One region of the Aeromonas sp. R6-2 genome, then DNA from elsewhere that is predicted to be linked to it. Evidence: predicted binding sites of a transcription regulator. Region 1 holds the regulator's gene; the other holds the start of a gene.
The links. Region 1 encodes LexA, which represses DNA repair genes until DNA is damaged. Its sites were predicted from a motif close to ANCTGTNTNNNNANACAGNT; they were not measured.
Positions count from the first base shown of each region.

Region 2: a site for LexA is predicted at 8,474-8,493, ahead of AB5Y48_RS12555 (metal-dependent hydrolase). Genes of this name have one in related genera too.

Region 1 covers NZ_JBFODE010000036.1:1,939-17,914, reverse strand. The annotation lists gene AB5Y48_RS08725 (hypothetical protein) at 250-402, opposite strand; gene AB5Y48_RS08720 (lysoplasmalogenase) at 561-1,187, shown strand; gene plsB (glycerol-3-phosphate 1-O-acyltransferase PlsB) at 1,221-3,647, opposite strand; gene lexA (transcriptional repressor LexA) at 3,831-4,454, shown strand; gene AB5Y48_RS08705 (hypothetical protein) at 4,725-4,994, shown strand; gene AB5Y48_RS08700 (SCO family protein) at 5,074-5,715, shown strand; gene AB5Y48_RS08695 (MATE family efflux transporter) at 5,772-7,046, shown strand; gene trmL (tRNA (uridine(34)/cytosine(34)/5-carboxymethylaminomethyluridine(34)-2'-O)-methyltransferase TrmL) at 7,065-7,538, opposite strand; gene AB5Y48_RS08685 (ATP-binding protein) at 7,583-8,896, opposite strand; gene AB5Y48_RS08680 (response regulator) at 8,950-9,642, opposite strand; gene AB5Y48_RS08675 (cation diffusion facilitator family transporter) at 9,728-10,636, shown strand; gene cysE (serine O-acetyltransferase) at 10,648-11,427, shown strand; gene AB5Y48_RS08665 (hypothetical protein) at 11,444-12,727, shown strand; gene AB5Y48_RS08660 (cell division protein ZapB) at 12,871-13,080, shown strand; gene elbB (isoprenoid biosynthesis glyoxalase ElbB) at 13,138-13,791, opposite strand; gene polA (DNA polymerase I) at 14,191-15,976, shown strand, end outside.
Region 2 covers NZ_JBFODE010000046.1:10,048-26,023, forward strand. The annotation lists gene AB5Y48_RS12525 (aminodeoxychorismate/anthranilate synthase component II) at 1-251, shown strand, start outside; gene trpD (anthranilate phosphoribosyltransferase) at 266-1,276, shown strand; gene trpCF (bifunctional indole-3-glycerol-phosphate synthase TrpC/phosphoribosylanthranilate isomerase TrpF) at 1,285-2,697, shown strand; gene trpB (tryptophan synthase subunit beta) at 2,712-3,902, shown strand; gene trpA (tryptophan synthase subunit alpha) at 3,902-4,708, shown strand; gene AB5Y48_RS12550 (AAA family ATPase) at 4,804-7,236, opposite strand; gene AB5Y48_RS12555 (metal-dependent hydrolase) at 7,669-8,208, opposite strand; gene AB5Y48_RS12560 (hypothetical protein) at 8,634-8,813, shown strand; gene AB5Y48_RS12565 (DUF3297 family protein) at 9,848-10,096, shown strand; gene AB5Y48_RS12570 (Hsp20/alpha crystallin family protein) at 10,238-10,663, opposite strand; gene AB5Y48_RS12575 (FKBP-type peptidyl-prolyl cis-trans isomerase) at 10,855-11,322, shown strand; gene AB5Y48_RS12580 (alpha-amylase family protein) at 11,529-12,926, shown strand; gene AB5Y48_RS12585 (M23 family metallopeptidase) at 13,051-14,184, shown strand; gene AB5Y48_RS12590 (methyl-accepting chemotaxis protein) at 14,238-15,692, opposite strand; gene AB5Y48_RS12595 (glutamine synthetase family protein) at 15,808-15,976, opposite strand, start outside.

The DNA of each region.
Region 1 (15,976 bases):
TCATTTTTGGCAATGTTCCATTACTTTGGAAATGGTTTGCGCACGCACCGAGACAGCACCTTCTCACATGGGGTATGGCGAATGTCTCACAACTGGCAAATGGCCAGGTTTTTCCCTCAACTGCCAGTGTGAATGACTACAAAAAAGTTAAATGCCAGCGTTTGATTTTTGTACTGTCGGCGATATCCAGAGGATAAATGAAGGCGCCCTGAGGCGCCTTCATTGAGGGGTATTCGATGATATGCGCTGTTACTCGATGCTTTCCTGTCGCTGCAGAGCGATCAATGTCTGCTGCTCAAGCAGGGTAAGACCAAGTTCGTCGCAGGCTTGTTCGAAGCTCAACCCCAGGTGGCACATCATGATATCGATTGCTGGCAGGTAGTTTTTCATCATCTCGTCCATTTACCCTTCTCCCGTGGTCCTTCTTATGCCCGAGGGGGGGGAGGAGAGGCAATTAGACTTTAGGCGAAGTTCAGAATTGGGCTCTGCCACCGCAGGAGCGTTTTTGTTAGGCTTGGACTCAATAATCATGAGTCGGTGGTGGCAGGAGAGGCACAAGCATGTTCTTGAGTGTGATGATCGTGGCGTCGGGTTGGTGGCATATACGCTCTGCCTATGACGGGAGTCAGCGCCAGTTTTATCTCAGCAAGCCGCTGACTATGGTGCTCATCATAGCCCTGGCCTTTGGATACAGGGGGCTGGATCAGGACGGTTCACACGCCTGGATCCTGCTTGGTCTCCTGCTTTCGCTGGCTGGTGATGTCTTGCTGATGATGCCACGGGATCGCTTTATTCACGGACTGATCGCCTTTCTGGTGGCACATCTCTGCTATATCGTCGGATTTGCACAAGGCCCCCTGGTGCTCAAACTGGTCGACGGGCTGCTGCTATTGGCGGTGTGCGGGATGATCTTCGGCATCTTGTGGCCTGGGCTGTCCGGTATGCGCCTGCCCGTGCTTGTCTACATGCTGGCCATCATAGGGATGGCCTGGGTTGCTGCCGGCGCCTGGCATGCCTCCCTGACGGCCGGAAGCGCTGCCGCGCTGGCGGGAGCCCTGCTCTTCCTCTTTTCGGACAGCATGCTGGCACTGGATCGCTTCTATCGCCCCTTTCCCCAGGCTACCGCGCTCATCATGAGCAGCTATTTTGCCGCCCAGTTTCTGATTGCCGCCTCTATGGCCGGCTGAAACAAAGGAGCCTCCATTCGGAGGCTCCATCATCTAATTGCTGGGACAACAGGCACGTATGGTGCGCTGTACCTTGCTGCTGAGCAGGGGGAGCACATTGTCGGCCAGAGCCTGGAAGCGCCCCAGGTCCGGTTTGCAGGCGGGATCCAGATAGCCTTCGCTGCGGAAGGTATGAATGAGGGTGGTGAAGAGCTTCTGGTCAAAGAACTCGGGGGCATTAATACCGTGCAGTGTTCCCATGCGTTCGGCCATCATCATGGCATCCGCTTCCAGCTGCTCGGCCTCGATGGCGGGGTGATCCAACAGCCGGGTGAGGACGATAGCATAGCGCTGCAGGGTCTCCTGAATGCTTTCGGCCAGCAGTAGCAGGCGCATCTGGTTACCCGGGTTGACCCAGTATCCTCCCTCCCGCTCGGTGATCAGCTGCTGCTGGGCAAAGACGCGCAGCAGGCTGTCGATAAGCTCGGGCAGGTCTTGCTCCTCGAAGTGGAGGAACAACTCATTCTTCAGCAGGGGATAGATATCCACGCAGCGACCGATGAGCTCACTGCGGCCTATGCCTTCGCACCGATCGATCAATGCCGCGACCAGTGAGGGGAGCGCCAGCAGATGGAGCACATTGTTGCGGTAGTAGGTAAGCAGAATTGCCTGATAGCGATCCAGGCTGATGATCTGGCCCAGTCTGTCCTCGCTCACCTGTAACTTGTTGAGCTCCAGGGCCTGATCCAGCAGTTCGGCGGCACTACTCTCTGGAATGGTGTTGTAAGGGCCATAGGGTACCTCGCGCAGCAGGGTCAGATAGGTCGTGATCTGTGCCTCGAGTTCATCCCGGGTGAGGGCATGGCGCTCGGATGCCAGCAGGGCCACGGCACTCAGAGTGAGGCCATTGACCGCCGCTGCCGCATTGATACGGGTCATCAGCAAGTCGGCCAGCAGATTGACGGTGGGGGCCATCCACTCGGGGCGCTCCTCTTTTCCGACATGCTCGCGCCATTCGGGAACATGCTCGCTAAGGTAGTTGTTGAGGGTCAGCGGCTCTCCGAAGTTGACGAAGCCCCGGCCGTAATTGCGCAGCTTCTTCAGGATGCCGAGCACCTGCAGGAAGCTCTCTTTTTCCTTGCGACTGCCTTGCAGCTCTTTGTGATAGGTGTTGACCTCCATCACGTGCTCGTAACCCAGATAGACGGGGACGAAGGTGAGGGGACGGTCGAGACCGCGCATCATGGCTTGCAGGGTCATCGCCAGCATGCCGGTCTTGGGCGGCAGCAGACGACCGGTACGTGAGCGTCCTCCTTCCGTAAAGAACTCGACCGAATAGCCCTTGGTGAAGAGCAGATTCAGGTATTCACGGAAAACGGTGCTGTAGAGGGGATTCCCCTTGAAGGTGCGCCGGATAAAGAAGGCGCCGCCGCGTCGGAACAGGGGGCCGGCCGGCCAGAAGTTGAGGTTGATCCCTGCCGCAATGTGCGGCGGTACCATGCCCTGGTGATAGATGACGTAGGAGAGCAGCAGGTAATCCATGTGGCTACGGTGACAGGGCACATAGACGATCTCGTGCCCCTCCTGGGCCAACTGTCTCACCCGCTCGGCACCATGCACCGACAGGCCGCGATAGAGTTTGTTCCAGAGCCAGCCGAGGAGACTTTCGCCGATACGGATGAGGCGATAGGAGAAATCGGAGGCGATCTCATCCATGTAACCGAGGGCTCGCTTGCGAGCCTTCTCCTCGCTGAGGTTATCGCGGCTGGCCTCTTCCCGAATGGCGTTCTGGATAGTGGCCGAGTCGAGCAACTGCTGAAACAGCAGGTGGCGATTGGGGAGCTTGGGACCGGTGGCGGCCAGCTGTTGCCGGCCAAAGTGGACCCGTGCAACCCGGGCCAGCTTGTGGGCGATAGCCTGGTCAGTCCCGTGCTTGTCGGCCATATAGCGCAACGAAACGGGAGGGGAGAAGCGCACCAGATTCTCGCGTCCCTTCAGGGCCACGATCAGCGCCTTCTTCAGCATGTTGGGCGCCAGCGCACTGATGATATTGAGGCTCGACACCTCCTCTTCTTCACGTCCCGGGGCACGCCCCCAGAACAGGGTCACCGGCACTAGCTGGATGTCGAGCTCGGGATCCTGCTTGTGCAGGTCCAGCAGTTGCTGAAACTCCTGGAGGAAGGGCAGGGGTTTGGTTCGCGAGCCAAACAGGGGAGGGGGGCGATCCAGGCAGACGTAACGGGGCAGGGGGCGTCCCGCCAGCTCGAGAGGCGTGAAGGGGCCGGGCAGGCCCAGATCCGCACAGCACTGCTGAAGGGTCAGCAGATCCGTGATGGAGCTGGTCTTGAGGGCGAACACTATGGGGCGAGCCGGATCCAGCTTGAGCTCAGCGATGGGGTTTTCCGGCAGGCTCTTGTGGTTAACCAGCCAATTGATCGGCCACTGAAGTGCGGCGCGGGAAATTCTCTGCCCAAGGGACATCTGCGTTACTTCTCCTCTGAAAAGGCGGCAGGAGAATAGCAAATCACCGGCCGTTTGTCGCCGAGAGGTACGATGAGTTGCGACAAGGGGAGCAATGGCATGAGTATCACCCCCGGTTTGTCTTGCCTTGGCATGCATACTGTATATACTGCCAGTGTGCTGTATAAAAAGACAGGTGCGATCATGAAACCCCTTACCCCCAGGCAATCCCAGGTGCTGGAGCTCATCAAGAGCAACATGAGTGAGACCGGCATGCCGCCGACCCGGGCGGAAATTGCCCAGAAACTCGGCTTCAAGTCGGCCAATGCGGCCGAGGAGCATCTCAAGGCCCTGGCCAAGAAGGGGGTGATCGAGATCATGCCGGGCACTTCTCGTGGCATCCGGCTCCTGCTCGAAGAGGACGCCGCCAACGAGGAGGAGGGGCTGCCTTTGATCGGCAAGGTTGCCGCAGGTGAACCCATCCTGGCACAGGAGCATATCGAGAGCCGTTATCAGGTCGATCCCACCCTGTTTCATCCACGGGCCGATTTCCTGTTGCGGGTGCAGGGCATGAGCATGAAAAACATCGGCATCATGGATGGTGACTTGCTGGCCGTGCACAAGACCCAGGATGTGCGCAACGGTCAGGTGGTGGTGGCGCGTCTGGATGATGATGTCACGGTCAAGCGTTTCCAGCGCAAGGGGAGTCAGGTCTGGCTGCTGCCGGAGAATGAGGAGCTCGCACCGATCGAGGTGGATCTCTCCTCCCAGCACCTTTCCATCGAAGGGCTGGCGGTTGGCGTGATTCGAAACGCTGACTGGATGTGATGAGACGGGGCCATGAGCCCCGTTTTCTTTTTCCATGCCAGCCAATGCCTTCTTCTTTTATCGCGTTTCTTCATGGGGTTATCGTTAGAGGAACCCATGACCCCTCCCGGTTGACGGGTTTTCGTCTATATCCTTATCAAGAGGTCGAGCAAGACCCGGCGTCGTCGTAAACGCATTTACACCACCCTTTTTACGGGAGCAGGGGAGAGTGGCCCGAGGAGCCGGGCCTTGATGTCAGCCGCACCTGTGGGGTCGGCAAGGAGGACAGGTATGTCTCGCACTCATGCCCGGATAGGCTCGTTGACTCATATTACCCGTTTCATCGAGGGTAACTGGCTGACCCGGTTTTACGCTCTCTGGATTTTGCGCCGGGCTTCCGGCTGGTCGCTCTGGCTGGGTTGCCCTCGCAGCAACGTGGTGCGGCTAACCCCCTTATGGCAGCGTCGCCCTTCGGCGCAGGATGAGCGGGCTATCGTGATTCCCATGGAGGACTGGGTTGCCCGGCATCCGGACGCCGCTCGTAGAGGGTCCGGTCGTTAAGGAATGCGTCCTTTCGTGTTTCCACTCCTCTGCTGGGTTACAATGGCGCACCTCTTCTCATGCATGGTGCGCATTCCCTATGACCAAATGGCGCTCTACCCTGGTGATTGTCGCCCTTAGCCTGGTATTGGCAGGAGCCTTGCTCTACCCCACCCTGCGTCAGCCCAGCATGCCGGAGAGTGCGACCTATTTCACACCCGCACGCATGGTCAACGGTTTTACGCTCCAGCGCTCGGATGGCACCCCGTTTACTCGGGAGGCGTTGCTGGGGCACTGGAGCTTCGTCTTTATTGGCTATACCTTCTGCCCCGATATCTGTCCGACCACCCTCTCCGACCTGCGTGGCATTTACCCCGAGCTAAAACGGGTGGATGAACGTAGCCAGGTGATCTTCGTTTCGGTGGATCCCCAGCGTGATGATATGGCCCGGCTGACTACCTATACCCAGTTCTTCAACCCCGAGTTTGTGGCCGTGAGTGGCAGCCAGAGCAATCTCTTCCCCTTCGTCCGTAATCTGGGGCTGGTCTACTCCATCGTCGATGAGCACGATGCCAAGAACTATCTGGTCGATCACTCCGCCTCTATCGTCCTCATCAATCCCAAGGGGGAGATCCAGGCCGTGTTCAGGCCCGATATGGCTCCCGGGCAGCCCCCTCGCGTCTCCATGGCCAAGATGGCCAGTGATTTTGCGAAGATCCGCACTCTCGCTCTCGCCTCTTGAGCACGCTTCAACGCCTGTGGGGTGAGCAGCGCCAGGTCCTGGCGCTGGCGCTCCCCATGTTGCTCTCCAACCTGACGGTCCCCTTGCTGGGGTTGGTCGACACCTGGGTGATTGGCCATCTGGACAGCCCCTCCCTGCTTGGAGGGGTCGCCATCGGGGCAACCCTTATCAACCTCACCTGGTGGGTCCTCGGCTTTTTGCGTATGTCGACCACGGGCCTGACCGCCCAGGCGTTGGGTGCGGGAGACGAGCACGAGATGCGGCTGTTGTTGGGCAGGGGATTGTTACTGGCCTGTCTGTTGGCGGTCTTGTTGTTGATTGGCAAGACCCCGCTGGTTGCGGTGGCGCTGGGACTGAGCGGGGCCTCGGCCGAGGTTCAACACTATGCGGCCGAGTATCTCACTATCCGTCTCTGGGGAGCGCCCGCCGCCCTCTGTAATCTGGTGGTGCTGGGGTGGCTGCTGGGGCGGCACTATGCCAGGGGGCCTATGTGGCTGCTGATTGCCGGCAATGTATTCAACATCGTGCTCGACCTGCTACTGGTGCAGGGATTGGGTTGGCAAGTGAAAGGTGTCGCTATCGCCTCGCTGTTGGCAGACTACGCGACCCTGTCGCTGGGCATCTGGTTGGTGCACAGGCTGGTGCCGTTATCTGTGCTTTGGCGCTGTTGGCGGAGCGGGCTGATGGTATTGGCCCCCTATCGCCGCCTGATCGCCCTGAATCGGGATATCTTCATCCGGGCCTTGTGTCTGCAACTCTGCTTCGCTTTTATGGCGTTTCAGGGGGCGCGGCTCGGGGATGTGGTTGTGGCGGCCAATGCGATATTGCTCAACTTCCTGATGCTGCTCTCCTACGGACTGGATGGTTTTGCCTATGCTGCCGAGGCCATGGTCGGCCGAGCCGTGGGGGCGCGCAGTCGCCACGGATTGCGAGTGGCCTTGCGCGATGCCCTCGGTTGGGCGCTGGTCGTTGCCCTGATGGCGACCCTCCTGTTTGCCATCGGTGGGGAGTGGATGGTGACCAGTATGACCTCCATGGACACAGTCGTCCGAGAGGCCTGTCGTTACCTGCCCTGGCTGGTGGCCATGCCGTTGCTCTCGGTCTGGTGTTATCTGTTTGATGGGGTCTTCATCGGGGCGACCCGGGTACGCGAGATGCGAGACACCATGCTGATGGCGGTGTTGTTGGGCTATTTACCGGTCTGGTGGTGGTGGCAGGGGGCCGGTAACGGGGCCCTTTGGGGGGCGCTGGCCGTCCTGATGGTCGGGCGTGGATTGGGACAGGGAATCTGGCTGTACCGCCTCTGGCACAGCCGGATCCTGGTCGACTAAGGGGTGGCTAGCGTCCGGTTAGTCGAGGTGGATGGCGCCGGCATAGCCAAACTGTCGCCAGCTCTCATAGATGAAGATCGCCACCGCGTTGGAGAGGTTGATGCTGCGACTGTTCGGGCACATCGGGATTCGCAGACGCTGCTCCGGTGGCAGGCTTTCGATGATCTCGAGCGGTAGTCCCCGACTCTCCGGCCCAAATAACAGGGCATCACCGGGAGCAAACCGGGCCTCGGAATGACAGGCCCGCCCCTTGGTGGTGCAGGCAAACAGACGCGTCGGAGTGACGGCCTCCAGAAAGGCCTGGTAGGAGGGCCAACGCTTCACCTCGGCAAACTCGTGATAATCGAGGCCGGCTCGCTTGACCCGCTTGTCATCCCACTCAAAGCCCAGGGGTTCGATCAGGTGCAGCCGGTAGCCGGTATTGGCGCACAGGCGAATGATGTTACCGGTATTGGGGGGGATTTCCGGCTGATAGAGAACAATATCGAGCATGGTCAGAGGTTGGTCAGGGTCGCAAGGGGGCTCAGCATACCCACTCAGCCCGGGCTTGGAAAGCGGCAGGAGGCCAGGGGTAGACGCAGCTCGACGATGAGACCACTCGGGGTGCCATTGCGTGCCACTATGCTGCCGCCATGACGCCTGATGGCCTCGGCCGTGATGGTCAATCCCAGACCCGTTCCCCCGGTTTGGGCGTTGCGGGCATCATCGACCCGAAAGAAAGGCAGAAACAGCTTGCCCAGCAGCGCATCCGGCACCCCCTGGCCATCATCGTGGATCCGCATCACCCATTCGTGCTGCCCTGTCTCCCACTCCACGACGACCCGACGGGCCGCATACTTGAGGGCATTGCGCAGGGGATTCTCGATCGCCCTGGCCAGCAGATCGGGCCACATCATCATCGAAAGGTCTGGCAGTGGCGGGTGTTGCAGCGCCTTGCCACAAGCCCCTGCCTCGAACAGCGCATCCTCGAGGATCGGATCAAGAACCTCGCTCAGGGCGATGCACTGGGGTGGGTCACTCTCCTGTTGTACCCGGGAGAGGGTGAGCAGGTCATCGATCAACATGTCCAGCTTGTGAATCTCACCGGCGATGCGCGTCAGCTCAGAACTCTCCCCCTGCTTGCGGCGGATCAGTGACTGGGCCAGCTGCATCCGGGTCAGGGGGCTGCGCAGCTCGTGGGAGATGTCGGAGAGCAGGCGTTTTTGCTCTTGAATCATGCTCTTGAGCGTTTCAACCATGTGACTGATGCTGCCCGCCAGGCTACCCACCTCATCCTGCCGTAGCAGGTGCGGTATGGTCGTGTCGAGCTCTCCGGCCGCAATGCGCGATACCGCCCTCTGCAGAGCCTGGGTCGGACGAGTCAGGCGCCAAGCCATCAGCAGGCAGAGGGGAGTACTCACCAACATGGCGGTGATCAGTACCCTGACCGGGTGATCCAGGATCACCATGGCCATGGACTGGCTCTCCAGTTCCCTGCTCAGGTAGATGAGGTAGGGCTTGCCGTGATGGACGAGGGAGAAGGGGCCGGCCAGCAGACGCGACTCGCTGCGCCGCATCATGGGGCGGGCGGGATCATCGGAATCGATCATGAAGCGCATGATGTTCTTGTCGGGCTTGCTGGTGGCCTGGACGATATCGTCGTTATCCCGAATATAGACATCCTTGATGGTGAGTGGCCCCGCCTGCCTGAGCATGGCCACCAGATTGAGGTCGCGGGATCGTTCGGCTGCCCGGTTCAGGGTATCGATCACGAACTGTTGCTGCTGCTGTTCCGCCTCCGGCAGGGCCGAAAGGTTGCGAGGATCCAGGGTCGGCAGGATGGTGACGGCCGCCAGCATCAGGAGCAGCATGCCCCAAAACCAGAGAAACAGCCGGGTCGTCAGGCTATGCAGATGGAGACCGCTCACACCGCCTCCAGCCAGAGGTAACCCTTGCCGCGCACCGTCTTGAAGCGGGGCAGGCCATCGCCGCGTTCCGGTAACTTCTTGCGCAGATTGCTCAGATGCATGTCGATGGCCCGATCGAACGGCTCCAGCGGTTTGCCCAGCACCTGTTCGGAGAGTTGTTTCTTGCTGACGATCTGCCCGGGATGGCGCAGCAGGCACTCGAGCAGGCCAAATTCGGTTGCCGTCAGCTCCAGAGGCATATCGCTGCAGAAGGCGAGCTGCTGCCCCGGTTGCAACTGCAGGTCCATGAAACGCAGCTCCTCGTGGCCTCCGGTGGCTCGACTCTGGGTCTGGGTTCGGCGCAAGATGGCGCGAATCCGGGCAATCAACTCCCGATCGTCGAAGGGCTTGGCGAGATAGTCGTCTGCCCCCGCCTCCAGCCCCTCAACCCGATCCCGACTGTCCCCTCGCGCGGTTAGCATGAGAACGGGAGTGTCCCACTCCCGCCGCAGGGCGGTCAGCATCTCGAAGCCATTCATGTGTGGCATCATCACATCGAGCAGGATCAGATCGAAGCGAGCCAGGGCGAGTTGTTGCAGGCCCTGTTCACCGTTGGCGGCGACGGTCACCCTGAACCCCTCCAGGGTAAGGATTTCGTGCAACAGCGTGGTCAGCTCGCAATCATCATCGACCAGCAGGATCTTGTTCATGGGTACTCCTTGGGCGAATCTGAGCCGCTTAAAGTGGTGTGGTGTCAGGGTATAATATGTTTTTGTGTCTGCGAGGAAAGCGGGTTTGAATCATCAACACTACTCCCGGTGGGTGACCCTGGCCGGGGTTGCCTCTGTCGTGACGGCCTCTTTGCTTATCGCCGGTAAGCTTACCGCCTGGCTGATGACCGACTCTGCCAGTCTGCTCGCCTCTCTGACCGACTCCCTGATGGATGTGAGTGCCTCGGTCATCAATCTGCTGGCGATCCGCTATGCCATGGCACCGGCCGATGAGGAACACCGCTTCGGCCATGGCAAGGCGGAGTCCCTGGCCGGCCTCATCCAGTCGGCCTTCATCTGTGGTTCGGCGATGTTGCTGGTGATGCACGGCATCTCTTCCCTGTTGCAGCCAGGCCCTCTGCCACGCCTCGAGGCCGGTATCTGGGTCAGCATCGGCTCCATCGTGTTGACACTGTTGCTGGTCAGTTTCCAGAGCCTGGTCATTCGCCGCACCGGCAGCGTGGCCATCAAGGCCGACATGCTCCACTATCGTTCCGATCTGTTGCTCAACGCGGGCGTACTGCTGGCACTGGTGCTGGCGGGACAGGGCTGGTTTTGGGCTGACGGGGCTTTCGCCATCGCCATCGGTCTCATGTTGATCTGGGGGGCTGCCCATATCGGATGGGAGTCCGTCCAGGACCTGCTGGATCGCCAGTTGCCTGCCGAGGAGCAAGAGCGAATAATGGAGCTCTGCTACCAGGTAGAGGGGGTCAATGGCGTGCACGATCTGCGCACCCGTCAATCTGGGCCGACTCGTTTCATTCAGCTCCATGTCGAGCTTGATGATGCCTTGCCGCTGGTTGAGGCACATCAGATTGCCGATGAGGTTGAAGCAGCGTTACGCGGTGCCTTCGAGCGAACCGACGTCATCATTCATATGGACCCCATGTCAGTGGTTACCAAGGCCGCAGACAGGGGGGAATCCCAACCATAACAGGCAGAAACATGGACGACCTCGTTGCCCACACCTGGTACAAAATACGGCAAGAGGCGGCACAGATGGCGGCTTCCGAGCCCATGCTGGCCAGCTTCTTTCACTCCACCATTCTCAACCATGGCAGCCTCTGCAGTGCCCTGAGCTTCCAGCTTGCCAACAAGCTCGATAGCGCCACCATGCCGGCCATCTGTCTGCGCGAGATCATTGAGCAGGCATTTGCCAGCGAGCCACGGCTGCTCGAGATCGTGGCGGCCGACATCTGCGCCGTGCAGGAGCGGGACCCGGCAGTCGAATGGTTCTCTACCCCTCTGCTCTACCTCAAGGGATTTCACGCCCTGCAGGGCTATCGGGTTGCCAACTGGTTGTGGCGCCAGGGGCGCAGACCCATGGCCCTCTACCTGCAGAACCAGATCTCGGTGGTGTTCGGGGTGGATGTGCATCCGGCGGCCCGTATCGGCAAGGGGATCATGTTTGACCACGCCACCGGTATAGTGGTGGGTGAGACGGCCGTCATCGAGGACGATGTCTCTATCCTGCAGAGCGTCACCCTGGGGGGAACTGGCAAGGAGGGTGGGGATCGCCATCCCAAGATCCGTGAAGGGGTGATGATTGGGGCCGGCGCCAAGGTGCTCGGCAACATAGAGGTGGGACAGGGGGCCAAGATCGGTGCCGGCAGTGTGGTGCTGAGCCCGGTACCACCGCACACCACAGTGGCCGGTGTGCCCGCCAAGATCGTCGGTCATCCGGGGTGTGACAAACCCTCTCTCGACATGAACCAGGGCATCTGACGCGGCAGGAGAGCCCATGCTCAAGCGATGGTCCGGATACCTGGTCCTGGCGATGTGGCTGCTCAACGTGGCGGCCCTCTATCTGGGGGCCGACCCCTGGCCGGCAGCGTTGGCTGCCTGGGGGGCGGCCTTGCTGACCTGGCCTCATCTGGTGGGGGCGGCGCGCCGCCAGGCCCTGGCCCTCTATGGGGCGGCACTGCTGCTCGGCCTGTTTGCCTGGGGTCAGGGAGCCGCCATCAAGGCCGCTGACTGGCTGCTCCCCAATATCAATATGCTCACCATGTTTGCCGCCGTCAGCATGCTCAACCTTGCGACAACCGGCCTGGTCGGCGCGAGTCATGCCTGGCAGGGGCGCAAGGGGCTATGGGGTACCATGGCCAGCCTTAATCTACTGGGGGCCGTCATCAATCTCTCGGTCATCTTCATCATCGGCGACCGTCTGGAGCGAAACGGCACACTGGATCGCCGCCAGGCCATGGTGTTGAGCCGTATCTTCTGCGCTGCCGCCTTCTGGTCCCCCTTCTTCGTTGCCATGGCGGTTGCCTTGACCTATGCCCCAGGTATGGCGCTCTCGGCCATCCTCCCCTATGGGGTGCTCGGTACGCTGGCCGCCATGGGGATCACCGCCTGGCAGGTAGAGCGGCTCGGTGTCAGCGGTTTTAACGGTTTTCCATTACAGGCTCGTTCCCTGGCCCTGCCGGTGACGCTGGCTCTGCTGGTGTTGCTGATGAAGCAGCTCTGGCCCTCGCTCTCCATTTTGGCGGTGATCTCGCTGGCCGCGCCTCTGTTGGCGCTGGTGTTTATGCCCGCTCAGGGAAGAGGAGAGTCTCTCAGGCGCCAGGTGCATGAGCGCTTTCCTGCTATTGGTGGCCAGTTGGTGTTGTTCCTGGGGGCCGGGTTGCTGGCTGCCGGGATCAACAGCGCCCTCTCGGTTATCCAGATTGGAGGGCATGGGCTGCCGCTGTTTCAGCACTTCGGAGCCCTTGAGGCCACTCTGACCCTCTTGTTGATGCTGCTGGTGGCCATTCTGGGGGTGCATCCCATCATCACCATCTCCGGTCTTGCCCCCCTCATCTGGCCCTTGCAACCGGATCCCAATTTATTGGGGATGACCTTCCTGATGGGGTGGGGGATCTCAACGGGGACCAGCCCGCTTTCAGGCTCAAACCTGGCGTTGTCGGCTCGCTACCAAGTCGGCCCGGGCCAACTGCTGCGCTGGAATCTGGGTTACGGAGCTCTGCTTTATCTGGTCGCTGCCCTGTTGTTGACGCTCTATGCGACCTTGCATGCTGGGATCTGACGCAGATTTGAACGGCATATCGCTGGGAGCCGCAAATTCTCTGGCTCCGGCTTGTTTGACCCAGTGCCATCAGGGTATGCTGACCCCACGCGCTTGAGATGGCCCGTGTCGGGCTCCGCACTTGAACATGAAAGGTATTGCTTATGTCTCTTGAAGTCCTCGAACAACTCGAATCCAAAGTCCAATCCGCCGTCGATAACATCTCCCTGCTGAAGATGGAGCTGGACGAACTGCGTGAGCAGAACGGCAAGCTGCAGGAAGAGAACCATCTGCTGCGCAACGAACACCAAGCCTGGCAGGAGCGACTGCGCGCTCTGCTCGGCAAGATGGATCAGATGGGCGATGCCGTCTGAGTCATCTCTTGCAAGAGAAGAGGCCGCATCATGCGGCCTCTTTCTATTGGGTCAGGCTCAGCACATGGCGAGCAGCTGTTTAATCGTCTTTTCGATGCCGTCGGCGGCCTCGGCGATGTTGCCGGCCAGCATATAGGCGGGGGTCGAGATCACCTTGCGCTCCTGATCGACCACGAACTCGTTGACCGGGCAGGCCAGGTGAGAGCCGCCCATGGCTTCGATGGCCGCTGCAGTGGCCTCATCGGTGCCAATGGTCGCCAGGGTACCCTCCCCATATACCAGCGGGATCATGGCCGGTGATATGCAGACGTAAGCTGCCGGTTTGCCCGCCTCGGCGAAGGACTGACAGGCGCGCAGCACATCGGGCTGCATGGTGGCCCCTGCTCCCTTAAAGGCGAAGTCACACAGGTTTTTGGCGGCACCAAAACCCCCGGGCAGCAGCAGGGCATCGAAGTCGGCCACATCGAGGTCACGCACATCGCGGATCTGGCCCCTCGCGATACGGGCCGCCTCGACCAAGACATTGCGACGCTCATCCTCGCTCACCTGCCCGGTCAGGTGATTGATGACATGATGTTGCGGGACATTCGGGGCAAAGCAGTGGTAATCGGCTCCTTGGCGGGCCAGGGCCAGCAGGCTGATCACCGCCTCGTGAATCTCGGTGCCATCAAAAACGCCGCAGCCACTCAAAATTACTGCTACCTTTTTCATCTGTTGCTCCTCACTCCATGACAGGGTTGTCGCTGTGCTGATGTTGTATGGTTGATGTTCGTTCGATGCAGGTCAAGACATCCTCTGTGCCGAAATGGTTACTCGCCTGATCCTGGCCAGTGATCTTCATGAAATTTTCTCCACATTGATCCGGATCACTGTAATTTCAAAAATGCCTTCCATGGCTCTGTCATGGCATTGAATTTTAAGTGTTTTTTTTAAATCCGCTGTCAGCGGAGAGGACGGTGACAGGTCGCTGGTCATTTTTAGCCACAGAGTTATCCACAGACTGTGCTGTTTGCTCCTGATCCTAATGTCCCTGACGGCAGCCCGCGCCTTGGTGGGATGGCCCCCCTGTGGCATCCTACCCGCTGTTTCTACGAAGGCAGGACGAACTCCATGGCGCACCCCCTCATTCTGGTTGATGGCTCCTCTTATCTTTACCGGGCATTCTTCGCCTCCCAGCAGGCCGATCTGCGTACCTCCTCCGGAATGCCGAGCGGCGCCGTGCGGGTGATGACCAACATGTTGCGCAGCCTGATCAAGCAATATCCCGAGAGCCATGTGGCCGTGGTGTTTGACGCCAAGGGCAAGACCTTCCGCAACGATCTCTACGCCGACTACAAGGCCCATCGTCCGCCCATGCCGGACGACCTGCGCAGCCAGGTCGAGCCTATCCATCGCATCATTCGCGCCATGGGACTGCCACTGCTGATCATCGAGGGGGTCGAGGCGGACGACGTCATCGGTACTCTGGCCCGCGAGGCCACCGAGAAGCAGCTTCCCGTGCTCATCAGCACCGGCGACAAGGACATGGCCCAGCTGGTATCGGATCATGTGACCCTGATCGACACCATGAAGGATCTGGTTACCGATCGTGACGGCGTCGTCGAGAAGTTTGGCGTACCGCCCGAGCTCATCATCGACTACCTGGCTCTAATGGGGGACAAGGTGGACAACATTCCGGGCATGCCCGGCGTGGGGGAGAAGACGGCTCTGGCCCTGTTACAGGGGATCGGTGGCATCGACGACATCGCCGCCAACCTGGACAAGGTCGCGGCCCTTGGTTTTCGTGGCGCCAAGACCTTCGCCGACAAGTTCCGCGAGCAGGAAGAGATGGTGCGCCTCTCCTACACCCTGGCCACCATCAAGACCGACGTCGCGCTGGATGTGAACCTGGAGCAGCTGGTGCTGGCACCGATGGACAGGGATAACCTGCTCGCCGTCTACCGTGAGTATGAGTTCCGCAACCTCATCAAGGAGTTGGAAGAGGGGGGGGACGCCAGTGATGAGGAGCCTGTGGCCCCTCCCGTGCCCGCCATCGAGACCGACTACGCCTGCGTGCTGGACGAGGCCGAGCTGGATGCCTGGATCGCGCGCCTCAAGGGGGCCGAGCTGTTTGCCTTCGACACCGAGACGACCAGCCTCGACTACATGGAGGCGCGCATCGTCGGGGTGTCGTTTGCCATCGAGCCCGGCAAGGCGGCCTATGTGCCCTTCGGTCATGACTACCTGGGGGCGCCGGCCCAGCTCAGTGAAGAGGTGGTGCTCGGCAAGCTCAAGCCGCTGCTGGAAGACCCGGCCAGCCTCAAGGTGGGGCAGAACCTCAAGTACGACCGTAATGTGTTGCAGAATCACGGCATAGAGCTGCGCGGTATCGCCTACGACACCATGCTCGAGTCCTACGTGCTCAACTCCACCGGTAGCCGCCATGACATGGATACCCTGGCCCAGAAGTATCTGGGTGTCGAGACCATCTCCTTCGAGGCGATTGCGGGTAAGGGGGTGAAACAGCTCACCTTCAACCAGATCGAGCTGGAGCAGGCGGCCCCTTATGCGGCCGAGGATGCCGACATTACCCTTCGCCTGCATCAGACCCTGTGGGGAGAGCTCGGCAAGTTGCCCACACTGGCCAAGGTATTCAGCGACATCGAGATGCCGCTCTTGACGGTGCTGGCGCGGATGGAGCGTCTCGGCACGCCCATCGAGCCCAAGCTGCTGCACCAGCAGAGTCAGGAGATCGAGGCGCGCCTGAAGGCGTTGGAGCAAGAGGCCCACACTCTGGCGGGTGAGCCGTTTAACCTCTCCTCGCCCAAGCAGCTCGGCGAGATCCTCTTCACCAAGCTGGGGCTGCCGGTCATCAAGAAGACCCCCAAGGGCGCCCCCTCTACCGCCGAAGAGGTGT
Region 2 (15,976 bases), on a different contig from region 1:
ACGGCCACGGCCCCTTCGCCGGCCTCTCTCACCCCCTGCCGGTGGCCCGCTACCACTCCCTGGTCGCCACCTATGTGCCCCCCGAGCTGACGGTGACCGCCCACTATCAGGGTATGCCCATGGCCATCGAGCAGCCCGAGGATCGCGCCCTCGGCTTTCAGTTCCATCCGGAGTCCATTTTGACCAGCGAGGGGGCCCGTCTGCTGACCCAGGCCCTGGCCCATATCACCCGCGCCGGCGATCCCCAGTAAGCAAGGAGGCTCATATGCATCAGTTTCTTAACACCCTCTATCAGGGCCACAGCCTCAGCCGTGAACAGGCCCGCGACGCCTTCGGTCAGGTGATCCGCGGCGAGGTGGAGCCCGTGCTGCTGGCCAGCCTGCTCACCGCCCTCAAGATCAAGGGGGAGACCCCGCAAGAGATCGCCGGCGCCGCCGAGGCGCTGCTGGCCGAGGCCCGCCCCTTCCCGCGCCCGGACTACGCCTTCTGCGACATCGTCGGCACCGGTGGCGACGGCCTCAACACCATCAACGTCTCCACCACCTCGGCCCTGGTGGCCGCCGCCTGCGGCCTGAAAGTGGCCAAGCACGGCAACCGCTCGGTGTCGAGCAAGTCGGGCTCGAGCGATCTGCTCGACAAGATGGGGATCCGGCTCGACATGAGCCCGGAGCAGGCGCGCCATTGCCTCGACGAGCTGGGGGTCTGCTTCCTGTTCGCCCCCCAGTACCACGCCGGGGTGCGCCACGCCATGCCGGTGCGCCAGGCCCTCAAGACCCGCACCCTGTTCAACGTACTGGGGCCGCTCATCAACCCGGCTCGTCCCGGCTATCAGCTGATGGGGGTCTATGCCCCCGAGCTGGTGCGTCCGATTGCCGAAACCCTGCTGGCCTTGGGGCTGAAAACGGGTATGGTGGTACACGGCGCCGGCCTCGACGAGGTGGCCATCCACGGCCCGACCCAGGTGGCCGAGATCCGTGACGGGGAGATCCGCGAATACCTGCTGACCCCGGCCGATTTTGGGCTCGAGACCCACCCGGTGAGCGCCATCGCAGGCGGCGAGCCCGAAGAGAACCGGGCCATCACCGCCGCCATCCTGGCGGGGCAGGGCACCCCGGCCCACAACGCCGCCATCGCCGCCAACGTGGCCCCCCTGCTGCTGATGGCAGGCCAGGTAAAGAGCCTGAAGGAAGGGGCCGAGCGGGTGCTGGCGGTGCTGGCGAGCGGCAAGGCCGCCGAGCTGGCCCGCGCCCTGGCCGTCTTAAGCCACGCCGAATAATGGAATCGATGCACAAGGACCACATCATGCTCAATCACCCCTCCCTCAGTCAGACCATTCTCGGCAAGATTGTCGCGACCAAGCTGCAGTGGCTGGAGGAGCGCAAGCTCAAGGAGCCTCTGGAGAGCTTCCAGGGGAGCCTGACCCCAAGCGATCGGGACTTCGAGGGGGCCCTGCGCCAGGGCGGCACCCGCTTCATCATGGAGTGCAAGAAGGCCTCTCCCTCCAAGGGTCTCATCCGCGCCGACTTCCACCCCGAGGCGATCGCCGACGCCTACGCCCCCTATGCGGCCGCCATCTCGGTGCTGACCGACGAGCCCTATTTTCAGGGGGAGTTTGCCTTCCTGCCGCGAGTGCGTGGCCGGGTCAGCCAGCCGGTGCTGTGCAAGGACTTCATGATTGACCCCTACCAGGTCTATCTGGCGCGCCACTACCAGGCCGACGCCATCTTGCTGATGCTCTCGGTGCTCACCGACGAGGGGTATCGCACCCTGTTCGCCATCGCCCGCGAGCTCGGCATGGGGGTGCTCACCGAGGTGAGCAACGACGAAGAGGCCGAGCGGGCCATCGCCCTCGGCGCCCCCGTCATCGGCATCAATAATCGGGACCTGCGCGATCTCAGCGTCGATCTCGAACGCACCCGTCACCTGTCGGCACGCATTCCGGGCGATCGCCTGGTGGTGAGCGAGTCCGGGATCTATCACAGGGCCCAGGTGGCCAGCCTGCGCGACCATGCCAAGGCCTTCCTGGTGGGCTCTTCCCTGATGGCCGAGGCCGACCTGCCCCGCGCGGTGCGCAAACTGGTGCTGGGCCAGAACAAGGTGTGCGGCCTGACCCGCCCCGAAGACGCGGCCGCGGCCTATCGCGCCGGCGCCGTCTACGGCGGCCTTATCTTCGTGGCCAAGAGCCCGCGCTACGTGGACATCCCGGCCGCCCGCGCCGTGATGGCCGGCGCCCCCCTCGATTACGTCGGTGTGTTTCGCGGCGCCCAGCCCGAGACCATCGCCAAGACGGTCGAGGCGCTGGGGCTCGCGGCGGTGCAGTTGCACGGGGAGGAAGACGCCTTCTTCATCGCCCGCCTGCGCCCCCTGCTGCCGGAAGGGTGCCAGATCTGGAAGGCGGTGCCGGTGACGGCCGGTGAGCCACTCCCCCCCCTCGACTACCCCTGCGATCGCCTGCTGCTCGACAGCAAGGTGGCCGGCCAGAGCGGCGGCACCGGCGTCGCCTTCGACTGGGGCCTGCTCGCCGGGCTCGACAAGTCGCGCCTGATGCTGGCCGGGGGGCTCGGCCCCGCTAACGCCCTCGAGGCGGCCCGGGTGGGCTGCCTGGGCCTTGATTTTAACTCCGGGGTCGAGTCTGCCCCCGGCGTGAAGGATGCGGGCAAACTTGCCGCCGCGTTCGACCAGTTGCACCAGCTTTGATAAGGAAGATGACCATGACCCTGCTCAACCCCTTCTTCGGTGAATTTGGCGGCATGTACGTGCCGCAGATCCTGATGCCGGCCCTGCTCCAGCTGGAGAAGGCCTTTGTCGATGCCAAGGACGATCCGGCCTTTGAGGCCGAGTTCCAGGCCCTGCTGACCGAATACGCCGGGCGCCCGACCCCGCTCACCCTGACTCGCAACCTCACCAAGGGCACCAGGACCCGCCTCTATCTCAAGCGCGAAGACCTGCTGCACGGGGGGGCCCACAAGACCAACCAGGTGCTGGGTCAGGCCCTGCTCGCCAAGCGCATGGGCAAGAGCGAGATCATCGCCGAGACAGGTGCCGGCCAGCACGGGGTGGCCACAGCACTGGCGTGCGCCCTGCTCGGGCTCAAGTGCCGCGTCTACATGGGGGCCAAGGATTGCGAACGGCAGAAGCCCAACGTCTTTCGCATGAAGCTGATGGGGGCCGAGGTGATCCCGGTGCACTCGGGCTCGGCCACCCTCAAAGATGCCTGCAACGAGGCGCTGCGCGACTGGGCCGCCAACTACGAGAGCGCCCACTACCTGCTCGGCACCGCCGCCGGCCCGCACCCCTTCCCGACCATAGTGCGCGAGTTTCAGAAGATGATCGGCGAGGAGGCCAAGGCCCAATGCTTCGAAAAAGAGGAGCGCCTGCCCGACGCCGTCATCGCCTGCGTCGGCGGCGGATCGAACGCCATCGGCATGTTTGCGGACTTCATCGATGAGCCTTCCGTGCGCCTGATTGGCGTCGAGCCGGGTGGCCACGGTATCGAGAGCGGCGAGCACGGCGCGCCGCTCGGCCACGGCAGCAAGGGGGTCTTCTTTGGCATGCACTCCTACCTGATGCAAGACGAGCAGGGGCAGATCCAGGAGTCCTACTCGGTCTCGGCGGGCCTCGACTTCCCCTCGGTTGGCCCGCAGCACGCTCACCTGGCCGCCATCGGCCGCGCCGAGTATGTCTCCATCACGGACCAGGAGGCCCTCGACGCCTTCCAGGAGCTGGCCCGCTCCGAGGGGATCATCCCGGCGCTGGAGTCCTCCCACGCCCTGGCCCACGCCCTCAAGATGGCGCGCAGCGAGCCGGAAAAAGAGCAGGTGCTCATCGTCAATCTCTCCGGCCGGGGCGACAAGGACATCTTCACCGTCGCCGACATTTTTCAAAAACAAGGAGTCCTGTAATGAATCGCTATGCGGATATGTTTGACCGTCTCGATGCCGCCAAGCAGGGCGCCTTCGTGCCGTTTGTCACCCTGGGCGACCCCACCCCCGAGCTGTCGCTCGCCATCGTCGACGCCCTGGTCGAGGGGGGCGCCGACGCCCTCGAGCTCGGCATCCCCTTCTCGGATCCGGTGGCCGACGGCCCGACCATCCAGGGTGCCACCCTGCGCGCCTTCGCGGGCGGCACCACGCCGGATCGCTGCTTCGAGCTGCTGGGGCGCATCCGCGCCAAGTACCCAAGCCTGCCCATTGGCCTGCTGGTCTACGCCAACCTGGTCTATGTGCGCAAGATCGACGGCTTCTACGAGAAGTGCCAGCAAGCTGGCGTGGATTCGGTGCTGGTGGCCGACGTGCCGGTGCAGATGTGCGAGCCCTACAAGGCCGCCGCCGACCGGTTTGGCATCGACAGCATCTTTATCGCCCCCCCCAACGGGGACGGCGAGACCCTCAAGGCCGTCGCCGAGCTCGGCCGCGGTTACACCTACCTGGTGAGCCGGGCCGGCGTGACCGGCGCCGAAACCAAGGCCGGCATGCCGGTAGAGGGGCTTATCAACACCCTGCGCGAGTTCGGCGCCCCCCCCGCCCTGCTCGGCTTTGGCATCAGCGAGCCGGCCCAGGTGCGTGACGCCATCAAGGCCGGCGCTGCCGGCGCCATCTCGGGCTCGGCCGTGGTGAAGATCATCGAGACCCACCATCAGGATCCGGCCCGTATGCTGGTGCGCCTCAAGGAGTTTGTGGAAGGGATGAAGGCGGCGACCAATAGATAAAGTCGGGTATGGGGTCGGTTGTTTGTGGCCCTGAGTTGCCAGTTCGCATAACCATGTAAAAGGGAGCCTGACCGGCTCCCTTTTAATGTCTCTGATCAACCTCTTCTAGGGCCTCGCCAAGACATTGCGTCCAGAGCCTCCAGCAGCCTCACCACGCTTTCCACTTCCACCGCATCGAAGTCATCACGTTCCTCATCATGAACGCCCTTGTTCAAATATGTCCAAGTCAACGTGGTTTGGGGGATACCTAGTAGCGTATTGAGGTGAGCCAATAGCGGAGCCTTATTATCATGGGTAAAATGCGCCGCCGCATTAAGTCTCGCACGCAGGGTATCGCACAGATCGCGCAACCCAGGCTCACCACCGGCGCGATTCAGTTCCAACCGTAAGGCGCCCAGATCATGGTTGCCCAACCAACCCCATATCTTACGAGTCAAATGCTCAAGAGCCTGGCGACAGGCCGTTAACGCCGAGCGATGGTCACGCTCCAAGCAAGCAGCTCTGGCCTTGAGTAGGTAACCCCGAGGAGCTCCTCCTCTGACTCTGGGTTGATGATCCCCTAGATGATGGTCAAGCAAATAGAGTTTGCAGTGAGCTTGTCGGGCTGGTGGCAGATTATTCTGAATATCCTTGATGAACTCGTTGCTATGGCAAGTCACGATGAACTGAGTCTGCTGGAAGCGCTCATCTTCAAACAAGGTGGCTCTGATGCCACTGCGATGATCATGGTCGATGGCGTTGAGTACATCATCAAAGATAATCAGCGGCGTATTGATGGATTGAGCTTTGGCGATCAGTATTGCCAAGCCCAAGCAGCGAATGTGCCCCTCGCTTAACACTTGGAGGGCATCAACAAAACGCTCAGGTTGGCCGCGAAAGGCTAGTTCAATCACATCATTACCGGTAACGGGTAGCCGCAGTGCAGCCAACAGGTCATGTTCATGATCGTGTCGATTGAAGTCGTTGTAGAGACCCAATGCTGCCTCGCTGATCCCGGCCATCAATCGAGCAGGGAGCTGTTCGCGATATTGACGTAGGTATTGAAGAAATTGGTTATAGGCAGTGTTGAAAAGCCCATCTGATTCCATTTGCAAGCGCTCTTGCCGCACTTCCTCCACCAATGGTGCATTGACATCATTAAAGGCAGCTATTCGTTGCAGTGCGGCGGCCAGCTCTGTCTCAAACTGGCTACGTTTGCCATCTTGAACCCGGATCTGAGCATATAGCTCTTGAAGGCGCTGACGTTCGGCAAGCAAGGGGATACGCTCTTCATGCTGCTGACGAATGGTTTCGTCCCGCTCAGCAATGTGTTTGGCAGTGTCAACCAGCGCGTCCAAATAGGCTTTATTGGCAGCGTCAAACAAGGGGGTCCACCAAGTTGCCTCCTGTAATGTCGACAGCTGCTGCAAGAAAATGGCAGAAGGAGATATGGGGACGGTAGGGTCAGTTGTCATGAAGGCTAACAGAGTATGTATTTGCCCTCTCAACTCATGGGCTGCTTGTTGCAATGACAGTTTCGCTTGGTCTCGTTGAGTCTCAAGCTGCACAAGCTCAAGCAGTTGTGCAAGACCAGCTTCAGCATGTATGTAGGGATCCCGAGTAACATTCGTCAACGGGGTATCACAAGCTGGACAGTGATCGCCGTGCTGTTCCCTGAGAGCTAAAAGCGCTTGGTAAAGCCCCTTGAAAGAGACCTGTTCACTACGTTGATGCAACTGGTGGTTGAGCTCGGTGAGCGTGTGTTGTTCACGCTGCAAGGTGTCCAATGCATGGACAAAGTGTTCCGAGGTAAGTCCGATGACAGCAGGAATCTGCTGAGTAAGCCGCTCATCCAGTTCCAACAATCGACCAGGCTGTTCGGGGGTGCCAACCGTCTGTTTGAGTGTCGCATAGTCTTGGGCAATGCCAGATTGCTCGGCCAGCAGAGCCTCTTCCTGTGCCAGTTGAGAGCGGCTCGCAGCCGCCTGATCTCGGCGCTGCTCATCTGCGGCCAGTGCTTGACGACGCAAATTCAACGCTTGTGCCTTGTCGGCAGTCAATGTCAGTTGCTGGGTAATAGCACCATTAAAGTGGCTGACAAATAAGTTGAATGGCTCCATGCCAAACAGGGTCGCTATCAAATCTCCGCGTTGTCCAGCTGGACGAGCTGCCAGACGTGAGAACGTATCTATGCGGTTCTTTTCAACAAAGCAGAAACGATAGCGCTCCGCATCCACCGGTACCTGCTGCGGCCCTTGCGGAGTGGAGCCTTGTAGCTCGGGAGCAACAAATCGACCTTCATGGATATTACGTAAATAAATGGGCAATTGGATTCGTTTAGCTTCAGCTTCATCCACGGCGCCAAGTAATGCGTATTCCAGAGCCTCACAAAGGCTGCTTTTTCCACTGCCATTAGGACCATACACCAGGGTCAACTGCTGATTGAGTTCGAATTCAACCTGATTGCGGAATCCGCGAAACGGTCCAAGACGCATGCTGTGCAAACGCTGAAACGACCATTCGCCCTCTTCTTGGTCGATAGGACCCACTTCTGGCGCCCCTAGCCCCTGCTGCGCCCAGTGGGCACGCATCAGACTAACCAACCTGATTGATCGCTGGCTCTGGTGACGCGTCGTTCGGGATAGTGTGTCAAAGTGGTTCAGACACAAGGAAGCGAGTCGACGCACATCTTCAGGAACAGGGGGATTGGATTGGTAAAGCTCATGGACGAAGGCTCGAAAGTCATGTAGGGCGGAAGGCATTGGGGCTCCTTGTAGGGTTAATTATCATTTACCCGAAAGTATGCCTTTTCTGTGCTTTCGATAGAGTGCGCCACCCCACACAATAGCCGCAGCGGTTACAGGGTAATTAGACGCCCCCTACCTTTCGGAACAAATGGCACCATCGCCAGCACACAAACTTATGAGCGTTCCAGTTTTGGTTTGCTCCACCAACAATATATCCAACCACTATTCCCAACCTCACCAATGTCCCCCCCTGCCCCAGACCCGCCACCCCATAAACACCAGCATCAATACAACCCCCGGCAGCCAGACCCAGTAGAGCTCGGAGAGGATCACCGCCTCACCTCGGGCGGTGAGATAGGCCTCCAGCTTGAAGGGGGCGACCCGGATCACCTGCCAGGGGGCGAAGAAACGCTCGTCACGCCACGGCCAGAGCCAGCCCACCCCCTTGCCGCCGGTGGTGAGGGAATCGAGCAGGCTGTGGGAGAGCAGAGAGACCAGCAGAAACGACCAGACGGTAGCGGCGCTCGCCCGAAATTGGCGGTGAAACAGCATGGCCAGCGTGGGCAGGGCAAAGGCGAACAGCAGGGAGTGGGTAAAGCCGCGGTGGCCAAAGACATGACCGTAGGCAACCCCCAGTTTGAAGGCCAGCACGTCGGCATCGGGCAGCATGGCGATGGCAACCCCTGCCAGCAACAGGCGCGGCGGGATGAGCCGGCTGCCAAGCCCGAGCCCAAGGCAGAGAGGGACGGCGGCGTGGGTGACTATGGTGGGCATAGGACAAAGATCCATCTGAAAACGTGATCCTACCTTATCTCCGCTCAGTGAAGTGAAGGTGAAGTCATCCTCTTATTATGTTGCTGGATTCCCCCATCGAATCCTTATCCATCAGTCAGAAGAGGCGTCTCTCTGAAAGTGATGAAAACGGCTGTGACACGATTTCTCCCAAACCAGGGCTGAAATCATGTCGTTTATACCCTGCGCATTGGCTCGTTCGTTGTTTGCTGAACGCAGAGCCAACCATCCTTGGTGCGTTAACTTGAAATGTTCATTTAGACAGCCGCTTACATGGAGAACCCGATAGTGTTAAGTAGTCACTTCGGCTCACATAAGGAAATTGGGATAAGGAAATTTTGACTCCCACTTTTCTGTTATGTTGTCATTACACAGGCTTACGCCTTCACCCAGCAAGAACCGTCACCATGATAAAAACCGCCATCCAACTTCTGTTCAAACCGCTTCTGGCGGTCGCCTTTCTCTACGTATGCAGCCTGCCGGATAGCCTCTACTTCGACCCACCCATGTTGTTTTATGTCGCCATGTTTCTGCTCATCCTGGCCACTACCGTCTATCAGAGGGTCAAGAGATCGCGCCCCCGCTGAGTTGTCCCCCTCTTGGCCCCCCCATGGGATGCCTACCATTCTGAGCGCCGCGTAGCGGCCAACAGAGCCGCACTCTGCCACCCCGGTCACTGTCGGGCACGGTATTGCAGCCACCTGCAAGGGCGAAATTGGGACACTCACCATTTTGAGTGCCGCGTAGCGGCCAACAGAGCCGCAATCTGCCACTCCAGTCACTGTCAGGCACGGTATTGCCCCCCCCTGCAAGACGCCGAGGTGAGTTGAACGGGTCAGTAGGGGGCGAAATTGGGACACCCATCATTTTGAGTGCCGCGTAGCGGCCAAAAGATCAGCAATCTGCCACCCCAGTCACTGTCGGGCACGGTATTGTCTACCCCCTCCAATCCGCCGAGGGGAGGAAGCAAGGTCAGGAGCGCCATCAGGGATGATGGCGCAGCCGCAGCGGGGCATGGATGCCCCATCTGCGGCGGTCCGTCCGACCTGGCGACCGAGCCGAGGGAAACCGCGTAGCGGTCGGATTGGCGGGGGAGGGCCTTCTTGGTGACTTCTTGGGCCAGCAAGAAGTCACTCGCCACAGCCCGCAGGGCGGGCGAAACCTCTGTGCGGCGTAGCCGCATCAAGATGCCTGACACAGGCGAAGGAGCTTGGCCGAGCTCCGCTTTTGCTCGGCGGTACGACCAACCCGTTCAATGAGCCGAGGGCATCCGCGCAGCGGACGGCTTGCCGGGGGTGGCCTTTCTTTTGGTGACTTTTCTTTGGCCACGCAAAGAAAAGTCACTCGCCACAGCCCGAAGGGCAGGGCGAAACCCTTTCGAGGGCAACGCCCTCGCATGCAAAGTGCCCGTCGTAGGCAAGGAGCTCGACCGAGCTCCTCCAGGTGGGCAGGCGAAACCCCGTCGAGGGCAGCGCCCTCGCGTCCCCTGCGGCAACGCCGCATCAAAAGCCTTGTCGTAGGCCAGGCGCTCGGCCGAGTTCCTCACAGAGCGTAGGGCTACCTTGAGCAGGCGATGGCCATTGTCTACAATGGCGCCCTTTATCGAGAGCAGGTGATGACCATGAGCGACACCCAAACCAAACCGGCCCTGCCGGATCGTCTGGCGGCCAATCCGCGCAGCCCCCACTATGTGGCCGAGTGCTTCGAGCACGAGATCGGCATTCGCCTCAACGGCAAGGAGCACAGCACGGTCGAGGAGTACTGCATCAGCGAAGGCTGGGTGAAGATCCCCTCCCCCAAGGCCAAGGATCGCTATGGCAACCCCATGCTGATCACCCTCAAGGGCACCGTCGAGGCCTATTACCGCTAAGGCGCTCGCCCCCCGCGATGACAAGAGACCGGCCCTGCGCCGGTCTCTGGCTTTTGGGCGCACACAAGAACAAGCCCCCGGTCGGGGGCTTGGTGACGGAGGGCAGGCCTCTCTACCTTGCTCGCACGCCCGAACGGACGCCTACTCGATAGGGATGCGCTGGCCACTCTGGGGGTTGCTCTGCTTGGGCAGGCTCAGGGTGAGCAGGCCGTTGTCAAAGCGGGCATTGACGCCGTCGAGTGTGACATCCATCGGCAACTCGAAGCTGCGAGCCACACTACCGTAGTAGCGTTCGCTGCGCAGCAGGCGCTCTTCCTGCTCCTGGCTGTCGTGCTGACGCACCTCGGCACGAATGGTGACGACGCGCCCCTGGATGTCGAGGTGGATATCCTCCTTGCGCACACCGGGCAGCTCGGCCAGAACGGTATAGAGCGAGTCGGACTCCTTGACGTCCAGCTTCACCTGAGCCGGCAGCGGGTCCCCGTGCAGGGGCTTGACGGTAAACCCGGAGGCCAGGTCCCGAAAGAGATCGTCAAACAGGCTGGCACGGGACGGTAACAGGCTCATGGCTTCCTCCTTCTCTCGTTAGACACCCACCTTGAAGTCTAAAAAGCCCGCTCCCGGCTGCAAGACGATCTGCCACTCCCCTGATCCGGATCAACTTTCCCGCCCCGGGGGAGCCGACCCCTCCATCTGGCCGTGATGGCCCGCTTCGGGCTAAGATGGCCGCCGTTGCCCACCCTCAAGGAGTCTGACCGATGAAAATCTTGTTGCTGGTTGCCGTGCTCGGCCTGGCCTTCTACTTCTTCACCAGCCAGCAGGCGCGCAAGCAGGCGGCCGAGCATAGTCGCCAGGGCGAAGCCTTCCTGGCCGAGAACAAGGGCAAGGAGGGAGTGCAGAGCACCGCCTCCGGGCTCCAGTACCTGATCCTGAGTGAGGGGAGCGGCGCCGAGCGTCCCGGCCCCACCAGCCGGGTCAAGGTCCACTACGAGGGAAGTCTGCTCGATGGCACCGTCTTCGACAGCTCCTACGCTCGCGGCGAACCCATCACATTTGGTCTCAATCAGGTGATCGCCGGCTGGACCGAGGGGCTGCAGCTGATGCACCCGGGGGAGAAGATGCGGCTCTTCATTCCCGCCCACCTGGGTTATGGCAACCGCTCCGCCGGCAAGATCCCGCCCGGCTCCACCCTGATCTTCGACGTGGAGCTGCTCGCCATCGAGTGAGTCTGGCCCGCGAGACGCTAGTAACACATTGATTAATAGTGTTTTGAATCCGTTTTCATGATCCCCTTCACAGAGCGTCGAAGGGGGTCATGAGGCTGGTCACAAAACCGTCACGCCCCGCTTGTTGCCCTCCCGCTTGCCCCGTCACTCTCTTCGTCAGCCTTCAGGGCGCTCCCGCCCTCGAGGCGCACACGGAGAACAAAATAATGAAACACACAGTGGGCTTTCTGGTGGCAGCATCCTTGCTGACCGCCCCTCTGGCGCAGGCGGATGTCATCCTCCACGCCTTCAACTGGAAATACGCCGACATCACGGCCCAGGCCGACGCCATCAAGGCGGCGGGCTACAAGATGGTGCTGGTCTCCCCTCCCCTCAAGTCCTCGGGCAACGAGTGGTGGGCACGCTATCAGCCCCAGGATCTGCGGCTCATCGACAACCCTCTTGGCAACAAGCAGGCGATCGAGCAGCTGATCACCGCCATGTCGGCGCGCGGCATCGCCGTCTACGCCGATGTGGTGCTCAACCACATGGCCAACGAGACCTGGAAGCGTCCGGATCTTAACTACCCGGGCCAGGAGCTGCTTGGCCAGTACGCCGCCAACCCCACCTATTTCGAGCGCCAGAAGCTGTTTGGGGATCTCGGCCAGAACTTCCTCTCGGGCGGTGACTTCCACCCCGAGGGGTGCATCAGCAACTGGAACGATCCCTACAATGTGCAGTTCTGGCGCCTGTGTGGCGGGGCCGGCGATCGGGGCCTGCCGGATCTCGATCCCAACAACTGGGTGGTGAGCCAGCAGCAGGCCTACCTCAAGGCCCTCAAGCAGATGGGCTTCAAGGGCTTTCGCATCGATGCGGTCAAGCACATGAGTCCCTATCAGATAGGCGCCATCTTCACCGGCGAGATCACCTCGGGGATGCACGTCTTCGGCGAGGTGATCACCTCGGGCGGCGCCGGTGCCGGGGACTACGAGACCTTCCTGCGCCCCTATCTCGACGCGACCAACCACGGGGCCTATGACTTCCCCCTGTTTGCCTCGATCCGCTCGGCCCTCTCCTATGGCGGCAGCATGAACCAGCTCGCCGATCCGGGGGCCTATGGCCAGGCCCTGCCGGGCAGCCGCGCCGTCACCTTTGCCATCACCCACGACATCCCCACCAACGACGGCTTCCGCTACCAGATCCTGGGTCAGCAGGACGAGAAGCTGGCCTACGCCTATCTGCTCGGCCGCGACGGGGGCACCCCCATGGTCTACTCCGACCACGGGGAGACCAAAGACAAGGACGGGCTGCGCTGGCAGGACTACTGGAAGCGCACCGACCTCAAGGGCATGATCCGCTTCCACAATGCGGTGCAGGGGCAACCCCAGCAGCTGATCGGCAGTGGCGATTGCTTCGTGCTCTTCAAACGGGGCAAGGCGGGCCTGGTCGGCATCAACAAGTGCGACAGCGAGCAGGAGTACTGGCTCGACACCGGCAAGTTCGAGATGAACTGGAACCGCAACTACCGGGACGTGCTGGACGCCAGCGCCGTGATCAACGTTCAGAGCCAGTGGGTGCGCCTCGCCATCCCGCCGCGCTCGGCGCGGATGTGGCTGCAGGAGTAACCTGACAGATCCGGCAGGCCACCCCGCCCCGAGGTGGCCTGCTCTTCGTAAGAGGCTATGGTAAGGTGTCGCCTGGCACCTTGTGCCTGTCGTGGCGATCCGGTTCATCTTCAAGGAGAGCACCATGCCCGGATCCCTTGTGTTACTGCTCGGCGCCTCACTCGCCGTCACCGATCTGCACACCCCCCTGCCCGCCCATCACTTCACCACCACCGAGCGCGTCGCCGCGCTGGCCGATGTCACCGCGCCGGACGAGCAGCTGTTCGTCTACGGGGAGGCAGCCCTGGCCTTCGACCTCGAGGGCTACCTGAGACGCGAGGCCCCCCATTTGCTGCCCAAACTCGAGACCCTCAGTCACTGGGCCGGCGCCACCAGCATCAACCCCCAGCTGCTGCTGGCCCTGATGGAGCAGCGCAGCCAACTGCTGAGCCAGCCCACGGCACGCGCCGTCGAGCAGCCCTTCGGCATGGCGGTCCGCGAGCGCGGCTTTACCTCCCAGCTCGCCGCCATGGCGCGTACCCTCTCCGAGCGCTTCTACCAGGCGCGGGAGCTGGCCGAGCGCCGGCCCAGGGGGGTGGCGCGCCCGATCGCCCCCACCGCCCTGGCCCTGCAGACCCTGCCGGGCACAGGCCACCGCCCTCTGGCCGAGGTGTACGAGCAGCTGTTCGGGCGCGGCAGCTTCCGCAGTGCGGCACTCCCGGCCGCGGCCCCGCTCCCCCTGCTCGCCGGCCTGTTCCAGCTGCCCTGGCGCCAGGGTTACCGCTGGAAGGTAAACGGCGCCCACGCTCACTCGGGCTCGGGCTTTCCGCTCTCCTCTATCGATGTCTCCTACGACTGGCCGCGCTGGGGCAGCCCCACCTACACGGTGACGGCGGCCAACAGCGGCACCGTCACCGTCTTCTCCCGCTGCCAGGTGCGGGTGACCCACTCCAGCGGCTGGGCCAGCAACTATTACCACATGGCCGACATAGCCGTGCGCAGCGGCGACTATGTGGAGGCCAACACTCGCCTCGGCACCTACGCCGGCACCCGCAGCCAGGCCCTCTGCGAGGGGGGCAGCTCGACCGGCCCGCACCTGCACTTCTCCCTGCTCTACAACGGGGTGTTTCGCTCCTTGCAGGGGATGACGCTGGGGGGCTACAAGGTCAACGTCGGCCACTACAGCTATGACAATCACTGCAGCCGCTTCTGGCTCGACGATCTGGTGGCCGGCCAGCGCCGCTGCGCCTGGCAGCCCCTCAACAACCACGGCCTGTAGAGGGCAACGAAAAGACCCGCCGCGGCGGGTCTTGTTATGTCGAGTCTGGCCTGTCAGGCGGTGCCGGCCACCACCTGACTCAGCTCGCGGGAGAGGTGCTCCAGCCCGGCGGTGAGCTGGGCCAGCTCGGCCTCCCGCTCGCGCATCTGCCCCGAGGTGGAGGCGGTCTCGCGGGCCACATCGGCCACCTGTACCCCGGCGGCGGCTACCTGGGCCAGGCTGGCATCCTGACTCGCCATCAGGGACTCGAGTCGCCCCACGTCCTGGGCCACCACCCCGATCCGCTCCAGGATCTGCCCGATCAGGGCACCCGATTCGCCGATGATGGCCTGCCCCTCGCTCACCGCCTGGTGGCTGCGCCCGAGCAGGGCCCGGATCTCATTGGCCGCCTGCTGACTGCGGGCCGAGAGCTCGCGCACCTCCTGGGCCACCACCGCAAAGCCGCGTCCGTGATCCCCGGCCCGGGCCGCCTCGATGGCGGCGTTGAGGGCCAGCAGATTGGTCTGATCGGCGATCCCGGTGATGATGCCGGTCATGGCGGCGATCTCATCGTGGCTGGTCAGGATCCGGTTCATGGCCCGCTCGCTGCGACCGAGGGCATCGGCCCCCTGCTCGGCCAGGGTGCTCGCCTGGCGCGTGCGCACGGCCACCTCGCCCACGAAGCGATTGGCCGCACCAAGATCCGCCCCCATGCGCTCGAGCTGACTCTGGATCTGATCGCTCGCATCCACCTGCTGGGAGGCCCCCTGATGCAGGCAGGTGACAGAATCGGCCAGTGCCCGCGAGGTGTGGCCCAGGGCCGCCGCCGAGCTCACCAGGCGCCCCGCCCCCTCCTCGGCGCGGCTCACCACGGCCCCCAACTGCTCGCGGCCACGGGTGGCGAGTTGGGCTATCCGCTCGCTCTCGCCCAGGGCCTGGCTCGCCTCGGCCAGGGCCCGGTCCCGCTGGCGCACCGTGAAGAACTGGGCACAGGCACAGAGCAGCAGGGGCAAGAGGGCACCGGACCAGGTCTCCACCGCCATGGCCCGCTCGGGCAGCACGAGCCGGGGCACCGGATAACCGCTGCGGTTGAGGGCCACCATCAGGGCGGCGCAGCCCACCAGCAGAACGCTCCACCCCAAGGCACCGAGGCGCCCCTGCAGCAGGAAGCTCACCTGGATGAGCAGCGGGATCCAGTAGAGTTGGGAAGAGTGCGGCACGCCCCCCGACTGCCAGATGATGTTGAGGGCATGCAAAGACATGGCGCCCATGGCCAGCGCGCCGGCCAGTTGCTCCCCGAGCCCGAGCCGGCCGCACAGGCCCGAGGCCAGGGCGCCGCCCATCAACAGCAGGGAGGTGAGGGCCAGCTCGTCGTGGCCGTGGTGGCTCCACTTGATGAGGCTGTAGAGGCCGACCAGAAAGGCGATAAAGCCGAAAAAGAGGCGCGTATCCTGTTGGCGCTGGGCGGCCCTGTCCAACCGGGCCGACGTCGCAAACAGGCGCAGCCATCCCGTCCATGGGTTAAGCATGACTCTCTCCTGAGTGTGGGTGGGGCACTGTCGCCGGGTGGCGACAAGTGATCTGACCAGTTGATGTTACATAAAGGTTATGCAAAGAAAAAGAGCGCCTTGCGGCGCCCTCTTCCTAAACCGTGTCCCGATACCAGCGCCAGTCCTGCTCCCCCACCTCGGCAAAGAAGCGGCGCTGCTCCGCCTCCTTGATGGCGAGCCACACCCCCATGAAGTCGGCGCCAAACACCCTCTCCAGCCAGGGGCTGGCGCGGGCCGCCGCCAGCGCCCCCTGCCAGTGCGGG